4 regions of the Paenibacillus borealis genome follow, and region 1 is predicted to be linked to each of the others. Evidence: riboswitches for the same ligand, from Rfam matches in the RefSeq annotation. Region 1 holds a riboswitch; each other region holds the start of a gene.
What was found. Region 1 has a riboswitch for cyclic di-GMP ahead of PBOR_RS37935 (PA14 domain-containing protein). Riboswitches for the same ligand answer to the same signal wherever they lie in the genome.
Positions count from the first base shown of each region.

Region 2: another riboswitch for cyclic di-GMP. It lies ahead of PBOR_RS22590 (thiamine pyrophosphate-binding protein); the one in region 1 lies ahead of PBOR_RS37935 (PA14 domain-containing protein).
Region 3: another riboswitch for cyclic di-GMP. It lies ahead of PBOR_RS03245 (transglutaminase-like domain-containing protein); the one in region 1 lies ahead of PBOR_RS37935 (PA14 domain-containing protein).
Region 4: another riboswitch for cyclic di-GMP. It lies ahead of PBOR_RS36750 (anti-repressor SinI family protein); the one in region 1 lies ahead of PBOR_RS37935 (PA14 domain-containing protein).

Region 1 is NZ_CP009285.1:1,256,216-1,259,437, reverse strand. It holds gene PBOR_RS37935 (PA14 domain-containing protein) at 1-1,728, opposite strand, end outside; cyclic di-GMP riboswitch class I at 1,742-1,822, opposite strand; gene PBOR_RS05300 (sugar phosphate nucleotidyltransferase) at 1,960-3,222, opposite strand, start outside.
Region 2 is NZ_CP009285.1:5,313,632-5,316,853, reverse strand. It holds gene PBOR_RS22595 (carboxymuconolactone decarboxylase family protein) at 1-95, opposite strand, end outside; gene PBOR_RS22590 (thiamine pyrophosphate-binding protein) at 147-1,790, opposite strand; cyclic di-GMP riboswitch class I at 1,908-2,004, opposite strand; gene PBOR_RS22585 (methyl-accepting chemotaxis protein) at 2,498-3,222, opposite strand, start outside.
Region 3 is NZ_CP009285.1:742,804-746,025, reverse strand. It holds rRNA gene PBOR_RS03250 (16S ribosomal RNA) at 1-557, opposite strand, end outside; gene PBOR_RS03245 (transglutaminase-like domain-containing protein) at 922-1,713, opposite strand; cyclic di-GMP riboswitch class I at 1,746-1,826, opposite strand; cyclic di-GMP riboswitch class I at 1,900-1,980, opposite strand; gene PBOR_RS03240 (class D sortase) at 2,108-2,761, opposite strand; gene PBOR_RS03235 (GtrA family protein) at 2,832-3,222, opposite strand, start outside.
Region 4 is NZ_CP009285.1:454,611-457,832, forward strand. It holds gene PBOR_RS01975 (2-oxoglutarate dehydrogenase E1 component) at 1-1,219, opposite strand, end outside; cyclic di-GMP riboswitch class I at 1,734-1,818, shown strand; gene PBOR_RS36750 (anti-repressor SinI family protein) at 1,847-1,996, shown strand; gene PBOR_RS01980 (helix-turn-helix domain-containing protein) at 2,146-2,478, opposite strand; gene PBOR_RS01985 (TasA family protein) at 2,655-3,222, opposite strand, start outside.

The sequences.
Region 1 (3,222 bases):
GTTCACGAATAACGCGCTTGTAGGAACAGTTGCTTTGGCCTGGCTTGGGCTCTGCCACATCAGACGGATATTGGCATCGCCGGCATTCTCGTAATACTCAACTTTGATATCATACAGCTGACCTGCTTGCAGGGTTATGCTTCCTGTACGCTCGGTACCGCTCTGTTTGGTCCAGCTGTCAATTACAGCAGTGCCGTTAATATAGACACGGATACCATCATCAGAAGTAGTGATAATTTGATAGGTTTCACTGAAAGACGGTTTGATCTGTCCGGTCCAGCGGATGGAGAAGTTATCCACGCCAAGCGTGGCATCCGGTGCTGCCTGCCGCCAGTTAAAATTCAGCAGCGCATCATTCCGGACCAGAACCGGAGTCCCTGACAGCGTCATGTTCTTGTAGTACTCCCCTTGAAGACCATTCTGTAAGGGGGCCGACACAGAGTCATTGGAGTCAGGTACCGGAATCGGCGTAGCTATTGGTACCGGCGTTGGCGTTGCTGTTGGTACCGGCGTTGGCGTTGCTGTTGGTACCGGTGTCGGCGTTGCCGTTGGTACCGGCGTTGACGTTGCCGTTGGTACCGGTGTTGGCGTTGCCGTTGGTACCGGCGTTGGCGTTGCCGTTGGTACCGGCGTCGGCGTTGCCGTTGGTTTCGGCGTTGGTGTCGGTGTTGCAGCCGCAAATGCGCCTGCTTTATAATCATCGCGGGTCAAAGTGTAGCTGTCGCTCATGAAGCTTTTGATGGTAGCATCTGTGTTGGTTTCGTACAGCATTTTTCCCCAGCTCATCATATATACCCAATTTTTCTGGGAGAGCTGCAACTTTGCCGTACTCGGCATTTGTCCATTCTCGCCAATGGCAATCGGTTTGCCATTCGCAAGGCTGAGCAGGCTGTCGTGGTATTTATTCATATAATCATTCTCATATATATCTGCTGCCAGTACATCCACCTTGTCGGCTCCCGGATAGGTCAGCTCATAAGGATCGGACCAGGCATTCGGTGCATTAGGATTCCATACCCACAGCAGGTTGTTTAATTTATGAACGTTCACGAAACGGTCATACATAATATTCCAAAGCTGAGCAAAGTTATTTTTCTTCCCCCACCAGAACCAGTCACCGTTCATTTCATGGTAAGGTCTCCAGAGTACGGGAACACCAGCATCCCGCAGACTTTTAAGTGAAACTGCCACTTTGTCCAGATCTGCAATTAATGCAGTGTACTGTGTTGTACCGGGAGTGATATATTTATTGAATTCCGCCTGGCTCAGCGGTTTCTGAACATTGGACCAGAGGTATGCGGTGCCGGGCAGATTCTCATGAAAAGTCATGGCTACAATGCCGCCGCCCTTATACCAGTTGATTGCGCTGTTCACAACATTTCTGCGCTGCGCCGCTGCTGTGCTCTCCGATTGGCCGCTGATTACACCCAGCTCATAGCCGTGAAGAGCAGCATATTGTCCGCTGGTTCCCTTCAGCTTGTTGCTGAATTCGTCCGGACTTTCCAGATAGTCATGTTGTCCTGTGATAATGCCTTTTCCTGTGATGGAATACAGATCGTTCAGCAATCTGACAGCTTCGGTTGAAGCCTCCGGATTAACGGGTGCTTTGGAACTAGATGCCGCTTCTACGGTTGAAGGCATGCCGCCGAGTCCCAGAGGGACTGCAGTCAACAAAAGGGCCAGAGACAGCACGGTGCACAGCAAACGAGACTTACGGTAAGTTTTCAAAATCCATCTTCCTTTCGGTAGCCAGGCTGCCACTCTTTCGAAGGCCCTATAGCTTTGCGTCCCTATCTTTCGATTAGGTTTGCCTTTGTCGTTTTGGAAGGATCAATCCCTCTTACCGTAAGTATCGTCGCTATTTAGTTATAGTTTAGAGCAAAAATAAAAATTTCTTAATAAATGGTTCTTAATACCTGTTTTGGATTTGTAACAATTGGTTAAATAGATAGTTTAGACCTAAGAAATGAATTGCTGTAAGGCGATATCTTCCCAATCCAAGGTGATTCGGATGTTATCTTCCTCCACCAGCTCAGAGCCGGTCTGCACTTCGATAAATTCCATATCTGTCAACGCCAGGATCGCATGCTTGGTGCCTTCCGGTATCCGTACGACATCCCCTGCCTTCACATTATGCATTTTCTCATTCAGCACAATGCTGGCTTCACCGCTGACAATAGTCCAGATTTCACTGCGTTTGTGATGCAGCTGATAGCTGATGTTCTTGCCTTCGGAGATGAAGATACGCTTCGTCAGCACCTCATTGCCTTCCGCATATTTCACGTAGTCAATAACCTTGTAGTGGCCCCAGCGGCGTTCTTCGTACATCGGTCTTTGTTCAAAAGACTTCAGCACTTCCTTAATGCGCGGGCTCTCTGCCTTATGCGTAACCAGAATTCCGTCCGGGCTGGCGGCGATAATCAGATCCTTCGCTCCGATCACGGTGATCGGAATGTCCAGTTCGTTGATCAGGCAAGTACCTTCGGAATCTGCAGTCACGAAGCCTTTACCGACATGATTGCTGGTCATTTCCTCGGTCAGAGTGTTCCAGGTACCCAGGTCCTTCCAGAATCCGGCGTACGGCTGAACCACGATATTCTCTTCCTTCTCCACCACTTCGTAGTCGAAGCTGATGGAAGCCAGCAGTTTGTACTGCTTCTGCAGTTCCTCATAATTCAGCGGCAGCCCTTTGCGCTGCAGAATATCCAGCAGATACCCCAGACGGAAAGCGAACACGCCGCAGTTCCAGAGTGCGTTCCGGCTGATCAGCTCCTCGGCCTGCTTGCGGTCCGGCTTCTCCTGGAAGTGGCTGACCTGCAAATAACCGCTCGCTCCAGCTTCGGCGCTGGTGGGAATGATATAGCCGTATTTCTCGGAAGCATGCTCAGGCACTACGCCCATCAGCGCCAGATTGGCGCCGCTCTCCAGCATCGTGCTCTCCAGCTGCAGTACGGTATCGAAGAAGGATGACTCCACATAAGGATCGACAGGCAGGATGGCTACGGTCTCGCTTGGTGACACACCAGCGACCGAATACAGGTAAGCTGCTGTCAGTGCAATGGCGGGAAAGGTATCGCGCCGCTCCGGCTCAACGATAATCGGCACCTCGCCGCCCAGTTGACTCTGAATCATCTCTACCTGGCTGCGGCCGGTAGCCAGATATGAAGATTCTGCCATCCCTGTCTCCTGCAGCTGTCTCCATACCCGCTGTACCATGGATTC
Region 2 (3,222 bases), 4.1 Mb from region 1:
AATTCGGGAAAATGCTCTTTAATGGGAGCTAGGGCTTTGGCCCCATAGTCCCCGGAAAGATTGGTGAAATGGTCCAGTCCGCTGTCTACGTTCATATTCACTTGTTTGCCTCCTGATAGTAAGTTAGAAAATCTGTAAGATACAGTCTAATTGAGATCCAGTGTACGGTGGGCAGTAGGAGGCATTTCATCACGGTCGGTCAACAGTTCAATGACGGCAACGCGGTTAAGTTCAACAGCCTGGCTGATTGCGGCAGCAAACTCCTCCTGCGTCTCCGCACGGAAGCCGGCGGCCCCCAGGGATTCAGCAAACTTTACGGCATCCATAGGAACTTCGAAGATGGTTCCATCGATCCGGCCGGTTGTTTTTTCCATACCCTTGAGTGCCATATCCAGCTGCATATTATTCACCACAATGAAAATGACCGGGATATTCTTGCAAACCGCAGTGTTTATTTCAGTACCGAGCATCATGAAGCAGCCGTCACCGGTGATGCAGAAGATAGTCTCTTCCGGGGAAGCAGCCTTGGCGCCGATAGCCATACCGATTGAATTACCCATGCAGGCAAAGTAAGCATCAAATATAAAGCTGCCCGGTTTCTTCACATTGAACCATTTGACCGCATTGAAGCCGTGGCTGCCGTCATCTACAAACACACTGCTGTTGTAAGGAATCAAATCGCTCATCGTGCTCATTACCGAAGCCAGAGAGAGTTTGGGCAACAGAGGCAGCTCTTCAGTATAGGAATTGAAGATCTTTCTTTCATGTCTGGTAATAGCAGAATGATCGATTTTTTCGAGATACAGCTCCAGATTATCCCGCAAATCACCGCCGACAGAGATGGTGGAGGAAGTTAGGATTTTACCGACGAAGGTAGGATCAACATCAAACTGGATTAACTGCTCCGGATGATTCTCACGCTTAAGATTGCATATGGTCATATCGCTTAGCCGTGAGCCAAGTACGATAAACAAATCACTATCATTCATTAATTCATCGCCGTGCGTGCATCCGCCAACGCCTACAGGACCGTGATACAGCGGTTGATCTGATGCAATGGCTCCTTTGCCGCCAGGTGAGGTTACCACAGGTATGTTGAAGGTCTCGGCTAACTGAACCAGTTCCTTGTGCGCACCGGAGCGGTTAACGCCTTTGCCGGCAATGATCAGTGGTCTGCTGGACGCATTGATAGCTGAAATGACCCGGTCGTAGTTCGCGTAGCTGACGAGTTTTTCGCGCTGCGGCAGGACAATCCGGCATTCTTCAAGCCGCTCGGTCTGAACATCAAACGGAATGCATAAATGGACAGGTCCTTTTTTGTCACCAAGTGCGATAGATATGGCATGATTGAAAATGGTGCTGAAATGGTCCCCCCGTTCAACAAGCTTACTGAATAGAGTTGCCGGTCTGAACATATCCGCCAAATCGGCAAGATAGGATGTGGAATCCTGACACTGGGGAATCCCAAGCTCTTTAATGGACTGATGACCGGTAATGAAGAGGACCGGGAGATTGTTGGCCTTGGCGTGTGCCGCTGCGGTGAGCAGATTCGTTCCGCCTGGACCGGAGGTGCCGAAGGCTACCCCGAGACTGCCTGTTTTCAGTGCGTAGCCGCCTGCTTCGAAACCGGAGCTGGACTCATGCCTACTGGGAATAAACTCAATGCCGTAGTCAACAAGTTTGAGAGCAATAGGGCAAATGGACTTACCAATAATACCAAAAGAATGTGTTACCCCAAGATCGTGTAATGCTTCCGCCATATAATCTGCAACTGTCTTCAGAACATCCACCCCACAAGTTGTTATTTGATATATGCTAGCAATAGAAAACCTGTACTCAAAATAGGAGCACAGGCCTGTCGCACGAATCACCATATCTGAACGCGGGTTCCCGGACGTTCATAGTTTTTCAGCAACCTGGCTGTCATGATCTCACCAGAATAGTGAGACTGTAGATCCATGGCTTTGCGTCATTCCCTTTCGGTGAATTTTGCCTCATATGTTGTTATCAATATAACGGAAGGATAATTTTCCTTTACAATATATTCCTCGCTCTCCTTTTGTCAATAAGTCTTTCGCAGTAAAGCGCGAAATTTGGCGAATATTCAGAGGGGAAGAGAGCTGAAATATTAGATATTCAAACTTTTGAAAATGGATGCGCCTGGAAGACCAAAGTCTTATAATGCAAATGCAAAAAAAGAGTTGAATTTAATTTGAGTAAGTCTAAAGCCTCATAAAATCCTGGTTTTTTCAAGAAACAGTGCGGAAGTAACAGAAATATAAGCTGGGAGAACTGCGGAATGGGACTTAAGAAATGGGTAATTCAAATTTAAAATAGTGTCAATTTATTAGTCATTATGAGTTAGCAGTAAAGAAGTGCAAAGGTGAGTTTTTAGTGTTATGCACTATTTTAACACTTTGTGAATATTACATTATATTCTCCAAAAAGAGACCGTTCCGGCAGACTGATCTGCAGAAACGGTCTTTTAGGGCTGATGCTAGAATTTGAAAATATGGATCGTTTTTTGCAGCTGGAAGACAGATTGTGTCATTTTCTCGGTCTCTTCCGCGACGGATTGCAAGGCATGGATCTGTTCGTTCATGGCTGCGGATACCTCCTCAGTACCTGCGGCCGTCTCCTGGGTAATAGCGGAGATATTCTCAATCGCCCCGGAAATTTTGAGCGCGCTCTCCAGCATCAGATCACTCTCTGCGGAGAAAGAGGAGATCTGCTCGGTTATGTATTGCACACTATGTACGATTTGGGCGAAAATATTTGCGGTCTCCGTAATCATCTGGTTCTGCACCTGGACAACCTCTTCATTAATAGCGATGTTATCGATAGCCTGCTTGATGTCGGCCTCGATACTGCGTACCAGCCCGAATACTTCTTTGGTGGAAGCGGTTGATTCTTCGGCTAGCTTACGGACCTCCTGGGCCACAACTGCAAATCCGCGTCCATGCTCACCTGCGCGTGCAGCTTCGATGGAGGCATTAAGCGACAAGAGGTTGGTCTGTTCGGCAATTTCCGTGATGGTCTTGGTGATCATGGTAATACCGCGGGCATTCTGTGAGAGTGCCTCAATCGTATCTGCTACTTTTTGCGTAGCCTGGATATTCTTCCGCATGCCTTCAGCTTGAGTATCCACAGACTGGCGGCCCTGTTCAACCAGTTCAAGCGTATGGGCGGAGCGTTTGTTCATTTCTTTGGTAGAGTTCGTAT
Region 3 (3,222 bases), 510 kb from region 1:
GCCCCCTACGTATTACCGCGGCTGCTGGCACGTAGTTAGCCGGGGCTTTCTTCTCAGGTACCGTCACTCCGGTAGCAGTTACTCTACCGGACGTTCTTCCCTGGCAACAGAGCTTTACGATCCGAAAACCTTCATCACTCACGCGGCGTTGCTCCGTCAGGCTTTCGCCCATTGCGGAAGATTCCCTACTGCTGCCTCCCGTAGGAGTCTGGGCCGTGTCTCAGTCCCAGTGTGGCCGTTCACCCTCTCAGGTCGGCTACGCATCGTCGCCTTGGTGGGCCGTTACCCCACCAACTAGCTAATGCGCCGCAGGCCCATCCCCAAGTGGCAGATTGCTCCGCCTTTCATTCTCTCTTCAGGAGAGGAAAGAAATTATCCGGTATTAGCTACCGTTTCCGGTAGTTATCCCAGTCTTGAGGGCAGGTTGCCTACGTGTTACTCACCCGTCCGCCGCTAAGCATGAATGGAAGCAAGCTTCCATTCAAACTCCGCTCGACTTGCATGTATTAGGCACGCCGCCAGCGTTCGTCCTGAGCCAGGATCAAACTCTCCAAATTGTATTTAGAAAGAGCGATTGCTCATTTTGAAACATCTGACGAGAATGTTATATTCTCTAATTTGGATCTCACCAAGGTGATTTCCGATACTCACTCGTTGTTCAGTTTTCAAAGATCAAGCTCGTTGTTAGCGCCGCTTACCGCGTCACCAGCAACTCTTATAATATATCACGTTTATCAGAGTAATGCAAGCTTTATTTTGAAATTACTTATTTAAGTCATTTCTCATTAAGTTCACTGCTCCAACAACGCTTATTTATAATACCCTATCTCCCTATCAAAAAGCAACCTTTTCCAAAATAAAAATAACCCGCTTAATGATTAAGCGGGTTATCCTCGGATGAATCTATGATTATAGCTAATCTTAGTAGAATTTAGCTGCTGTATATTTGCTTGCTACTTTTACAAGATCTGCTGTTTTGCTGTTCTTAGCAAGACCAGCGTCAACTGTAGTATCAATAGTTACCCATTTGCCGTTAAGGAACACTTCATTCCAAGCGTGGTAGGATGTAACATAGCTGGTGTTACCCATAACCAATTTAGTTGGGATGCCTTCACTGCGAAGCATAGTAGCGAATAAGGAAGCGTAATCGTAGCAGATTCCCTTCTTGGTAGCCAGTGTAGTGTCGTTATTAGGGATGTAATCTGTAGTTACACTGGAAGCCAAGGAATAATCATATTTCACATTGGCTACGATGTAGTTATAGATAGCTTTCACTTTAGCTTCGTCTGATGTCAAACCTTGTGTAAGCTGTGCTGCTTTCAGGACTGCTTTATCGGAAGAACTCCATTTCACATTCTGTACGGAGCTCAGATATACTGCGTTGGCATTGCTCAGGCTAAGATCTACCGTTTCGGAAGAGATTACTTTGTATTTGTTGCCGGTAGTGTTCTCAAGTACGGAAACCTTATAAGAACCATTTCCTTGTTGCAGCGGGAATGTTTCAGTTGGTTTGGAAGTGTACAAGTTGTAGGTATAGCTGTTATTGTCTTTGGTGATCATCAGCTTGATCTTCTTATCCTTAGGAACATCATAAGAAACTCCGATAACACCTTGATCGAGTTGACCTATGTTCAACCAGCTTGCATCTGCATTAGCAGCTTGAGCTGTACCTGTCTGCACCGATGTAACCACTACGAATAGTGTAACCAACATTAAATAGAACTTCTTCATTGGATAAAACCCCTTTCGGTAGCTGGCTGCCATCCTTACGGGAAGGCCCTTTAGCTTTGCGTCCCTACCTTTCGATAGGTTTGCCGTTATCGTATAAGCTTTATCTGTCCTTGCTTCTACCATAAAATGCTAGATTTGCAATTAGAACAAACAAAAAAAGCCTCTTCATTCGGTAGCTGGCTGCCATCCTGACGGGAAGGCCCTCTAGCTTTGCGTCCCTACCTTTCGATAGGTTTGCCGTTATCGTGTATTAGCTTTGTATAGTTATATCTTACCATATCTATTTCTATTATCAAGACCTAAATCACTAGATTTGAGCGAGAAAACATAAAAATTTTAAGTTTTTTTAGGTTTATTCGTCATTATTCTACATAGATTAAGATAACTTCGCATGAATGATAAGTCTGTGAGTTGGATTCACAAGCGGATCGCAGGTAATGAGCGTAAGAATCTTGTCATCATCATTGCCTTTCAATACGGATACATCGGTCGGCTCTACAATAGTTACATCATAAACTACATAATTGTAGTCCTGCTTGCCGGTTGTAACGGATATGGTATCCCCGACTCCGACTTCATTCAATCTGTTAAACAGCCTGCCCGTAGTTCTGGATCTATGCGCCGCAATGGCAGCATTGCCGACTGCGCCGAGCGGAGCCGTCTCCTTCATGTGCGCAGCAGCATGCTTCATATTCGCCTTGGTGGCGCCTTCCAGTACAGGCAGCTTCAGGTCTATTTTGTCGATTTGGATGATTGCCATTACCTTGCCCCCGACTTCAATCTCAGGAGCTGCTGAGGGCTCGGGCTCTTCCGCAGCCGACTCTTCTGCCAGCAGTTGGGTAACTTCCGCATAAGGTTTACTTAGATCAGCACCTGCCGGGGCTGAGGCTGACGGAACGATTTCACTGTAGGCCTGCTCGGCTTCTTCCAGCAGCTTTTGCTGCTGACGGTCATTGTACCATTCGCTTCCTTTGGGATAGAGCATAATCAGAACCCCGGCAAGTATAATCAAATAGGATAACTTCCGCATGATAATCGCCTCCGTAATATAGAATAGATGTTACCCTCCCGGAATAATAAGAAGCATTGCTTTCATATAGTCAGAATACCCATTTACGGCTTCCGAAAAAATTAATGATTACTGTAACGAACGTAACCAGCACTTTGGCAATCAGCACTTGAATACCAAGAACCCCAGTCAGAATATGAATCAGCAGCACCGATATGCCCAGCACCAGCAGGTTCAGCACGATAAATCTGACCAGCTGCATCCGGTCGAAGCTCTCTTTATTGCCTCTGTTCCGGTCGCGGAAGGTCACCTTTTTATTCCAGAAGAAGCTGTTGGCCGTACCGGCGCTGTAGGAAATAATCTGCGCAGGGGTGTTGACCATCCCAAGGGAATGCAGCAGTGTGAATACAGCAAAATCTATCAGTGTATTCAGCAGGCCTACCGCATTGAATTTCAGGAACTGGATGAACCCCGCACTCCAT
Region 4 (3,222 bases), 800 kb from region 1:
CTTCACTTTCGGTGGTGAAGCCGATCCGGTTATTGACGATAATATGCACGGTCCCGCCATTCTGATAACCTGTCAATTTGCCGATATTAAGTGTTTCGGCGACAATGCCTTCACCAGGGAAGGCGGCATCGCCATGCATAAGCACGGCCATGGCTTTGTTCGTATTCAGCTTAGGCAGGCCCGGGGTACCCCGTTCTTCCTGGGCAGCACGCGTGAAGCCTTCAACGACCGGATTCACGAACTCGAGATGGCTCGGGTTGTTCGCAAGCGTGATGCGGGTACGCACGGTTTCGCCTTCGCGGACGGCGCGGTCGGCGCCAAGATGGTATTTCACATCCCCGGTCCAGCCGTAGGTGACACCCATGGAGCCTTCAGACGGGAACAGCTCCTTGTTCGGCGAATGGTGGAATTCCGAGAAAATAATATCATAAGGTTTGCCCAGAATGTGGGCAAGCACATTAAGTCTTCCGCGGTGGGCCATACCCATCAGGATATGCTCTGCGCCGTCATGTGCGGCAGCACGGACAATTTCATCCAGCATAGGCACGAGGGCATCATTGCCTTCGAGGCTGAAGCGCTTCTGGCCAACAAATGTCTTGTGGAGGAAGGTCTCGAACTGCTCTACCTGAATCAGGCGTTTCAGCAGCTCTTTGCGTTCCGTATTGTTCAGCGGAGCAGGCGATGTTGTGGATTCTGCCTGGCTGTTGAGCCAGCGCAGCTCACGTTCGTCATGCACATGCCCGAATTCATAGGCAATGGTCTGAGTGTAAGCCTGGCGCATTCTGTGGACGGCATCCATTGCCGTATGCACACCGTCAGGGGCATTCTCCCAGATCAGAGAAGCAGGGAGCGCGTTCAGATCCTCGCGCGTCAGCTCATAGGTTTCGATCTCCAGCCATTTCGCCATAGGGTTGCTGCTCCGCTCGAGCGGATCGATATCAGCAGCCATATGGCCGTATATCCGGATGTTGGCCATCAGCTTGGAAGCTTTAACAGCCTTCTTAAGCCATTCCGCATCTCCGGAAACGGCAGGCTGTGGAGTCTTGACGGCATCCGGTGCCAGGGGAGGCGGGCCGGATACGGTAAACAGATCGCGGTAATGTTGTTCTACAGATGAGGGGTCCTTGACAAACTGCTCGTATTTCTCCTGGATGTAGCCCAGATTGGGACCGTAATACTTGCTCCAGACAGATGCGTTATAGGGATCTTTGACGGCCATGAATAGGTCCTCCTAACGGATAAACTCCACATGCGGTATATAGGAACACCGCTTAGCGGAGCTGCGATGTTTGCGGTTTCATTCTCATCTTATTGTGCTACTTTCCGGCAGGGTAATCAATTCATACTTTCGTGCAATCCGTTCGCAAAACGGTATGATTCAATAGGGTATTCATACGGAACAATCATAAATTCTCCGGGTGAAGCCGGGGGAATGAAATATCGTTAAAATCAAAAAAAATTAAGGATTCAGGTGATTGTAAATCATGGAAATGGGTAATTACTTCTATATTGTGTTGCGGGATTAATACCTATTAATATATTTACACCGATTTGGGCCTTTTGAAATGAAATTGGAATTATTTATACAAGCCATTGGCAATTTTAGCTAAGGTTCTTCACAACTTAACATAAAAAAATTCCAGAAAACGACACACTTTTCGTGTTCGTTCTTGTATAATGTTATTGCGGAGAACGGTTTCATCGATTCTTGCCAGATCCTTTCATGTAAAGGGTCCAGTAAAGGGTAAACCTGCCGAAAGGCAGGGGCACAAAGTCTCGGATCTAAAGTAGAAATACTATGATGGCCGGACTGCCTGGGGACGCGAAAATTCTAGGAGGAGATTTCTTGGATAAGTCCAACCAGGGGAATGACGAACTGCAGGCAGTTGATCTTGATTTAGAATGGGTGTATTTGCTGATGTCTGCTAAGCAGGCTGGCATCCAGGCGGATGAGATTCGCCGTTTTTTTACTGAAAAGGCACTCCAGGCGATGTAGGGCATTCAGCAATGTACGGATACATACAGAGAAGGGCACAGCGGTCTACACGCTGTGCCCTTCTCTGTTTGAATTTACATGTTGTTTCGGGGTCCCCGCAAAGTACCTGAGTAATCATTGAAGCTGCTGCCTCACATTGTGGGGTTATTTCAGTTATCCTTCTGATCCAGCCGCCATTTCTGGTAATCGAGAAATTCCTTGAATTCACGTTTGCTTATACCTGAGGCCATCGCTTCCTGTACCAGCCGGAACCATTCTCCATCAAGAGCAGGTTCTGCAGTCTCTGCAAGTCCGCCATAAAGTAATGCGTGAATAGATACCTGAAGCGCATCGGCAATTTTTTCGATAAATTGAATGGAGGGGTTGGATTGAATATTCCGCTCAACATTACTTAAGTATGATTTCGCCACGTCAGCCTTATCCGCTAGCTCGGATAAAGAATAACCCTTCTCCAGACGGAGCCTATGGATGCGGCTTCCCATGTTATCAGACACGATTACAACGCCCTCCGTACTTTTTGTTATCAGTATAACAAAAATTCGCAAAACCGACAAAAATCATTGTTCCTGACGGAAGCTGACGGCCGGGGAGAGACAAAACGGCATATCCAGCCCGGGTGAGGGAGGATATGCCGTTTTGTGTCTATAGTTTAATAGCTTTATTTGGCTTCTCCCAAACCTTGCGTAGCATCGAATGTCCAGTTCAGCGCTAAGCCGTCACCTTGGAAGATATTCTGATCCAGTGTATTGTCAACGAATTCGAAAGCAATCTTGAAGGTTTTGGATTGGGTAGCAGCAATACCTCCAGGCAGTACACCCGCCGCTACGAGATCATAGCTGGATGTGTTCTTCAGATCCTTCAGGGAGATCTCGGACAATACATGACCGCTAAGGGAGCCGCTGGTATAAGTACTATCGAGAAGTTTAACTTTGAAGTGATCTCCAAGATCCTGGCCGGCATTATCGCCCTTCGAATCAGTTACAGTGTAGCTGGTGGCAAGCTTAAGGAGTTTGATATCCAGGGTGCCGTCATTGGACAATGTGAAGGTGCGAACGGTGTAATCGCCCGGTTTCAGATTGGTCAGGGCAACAGGTGTATTGAAGGAAGAGCCGAGCTTCAGAGTGCCTGCCGCGAAGGTTGCTGTGCTGGTTGCTGTGGAACTGAAGTAAGCGAAGGTGCCCCCTCCGATTAAAGACAACCCCAGTGCTGCCGATGCTACGCCAAGA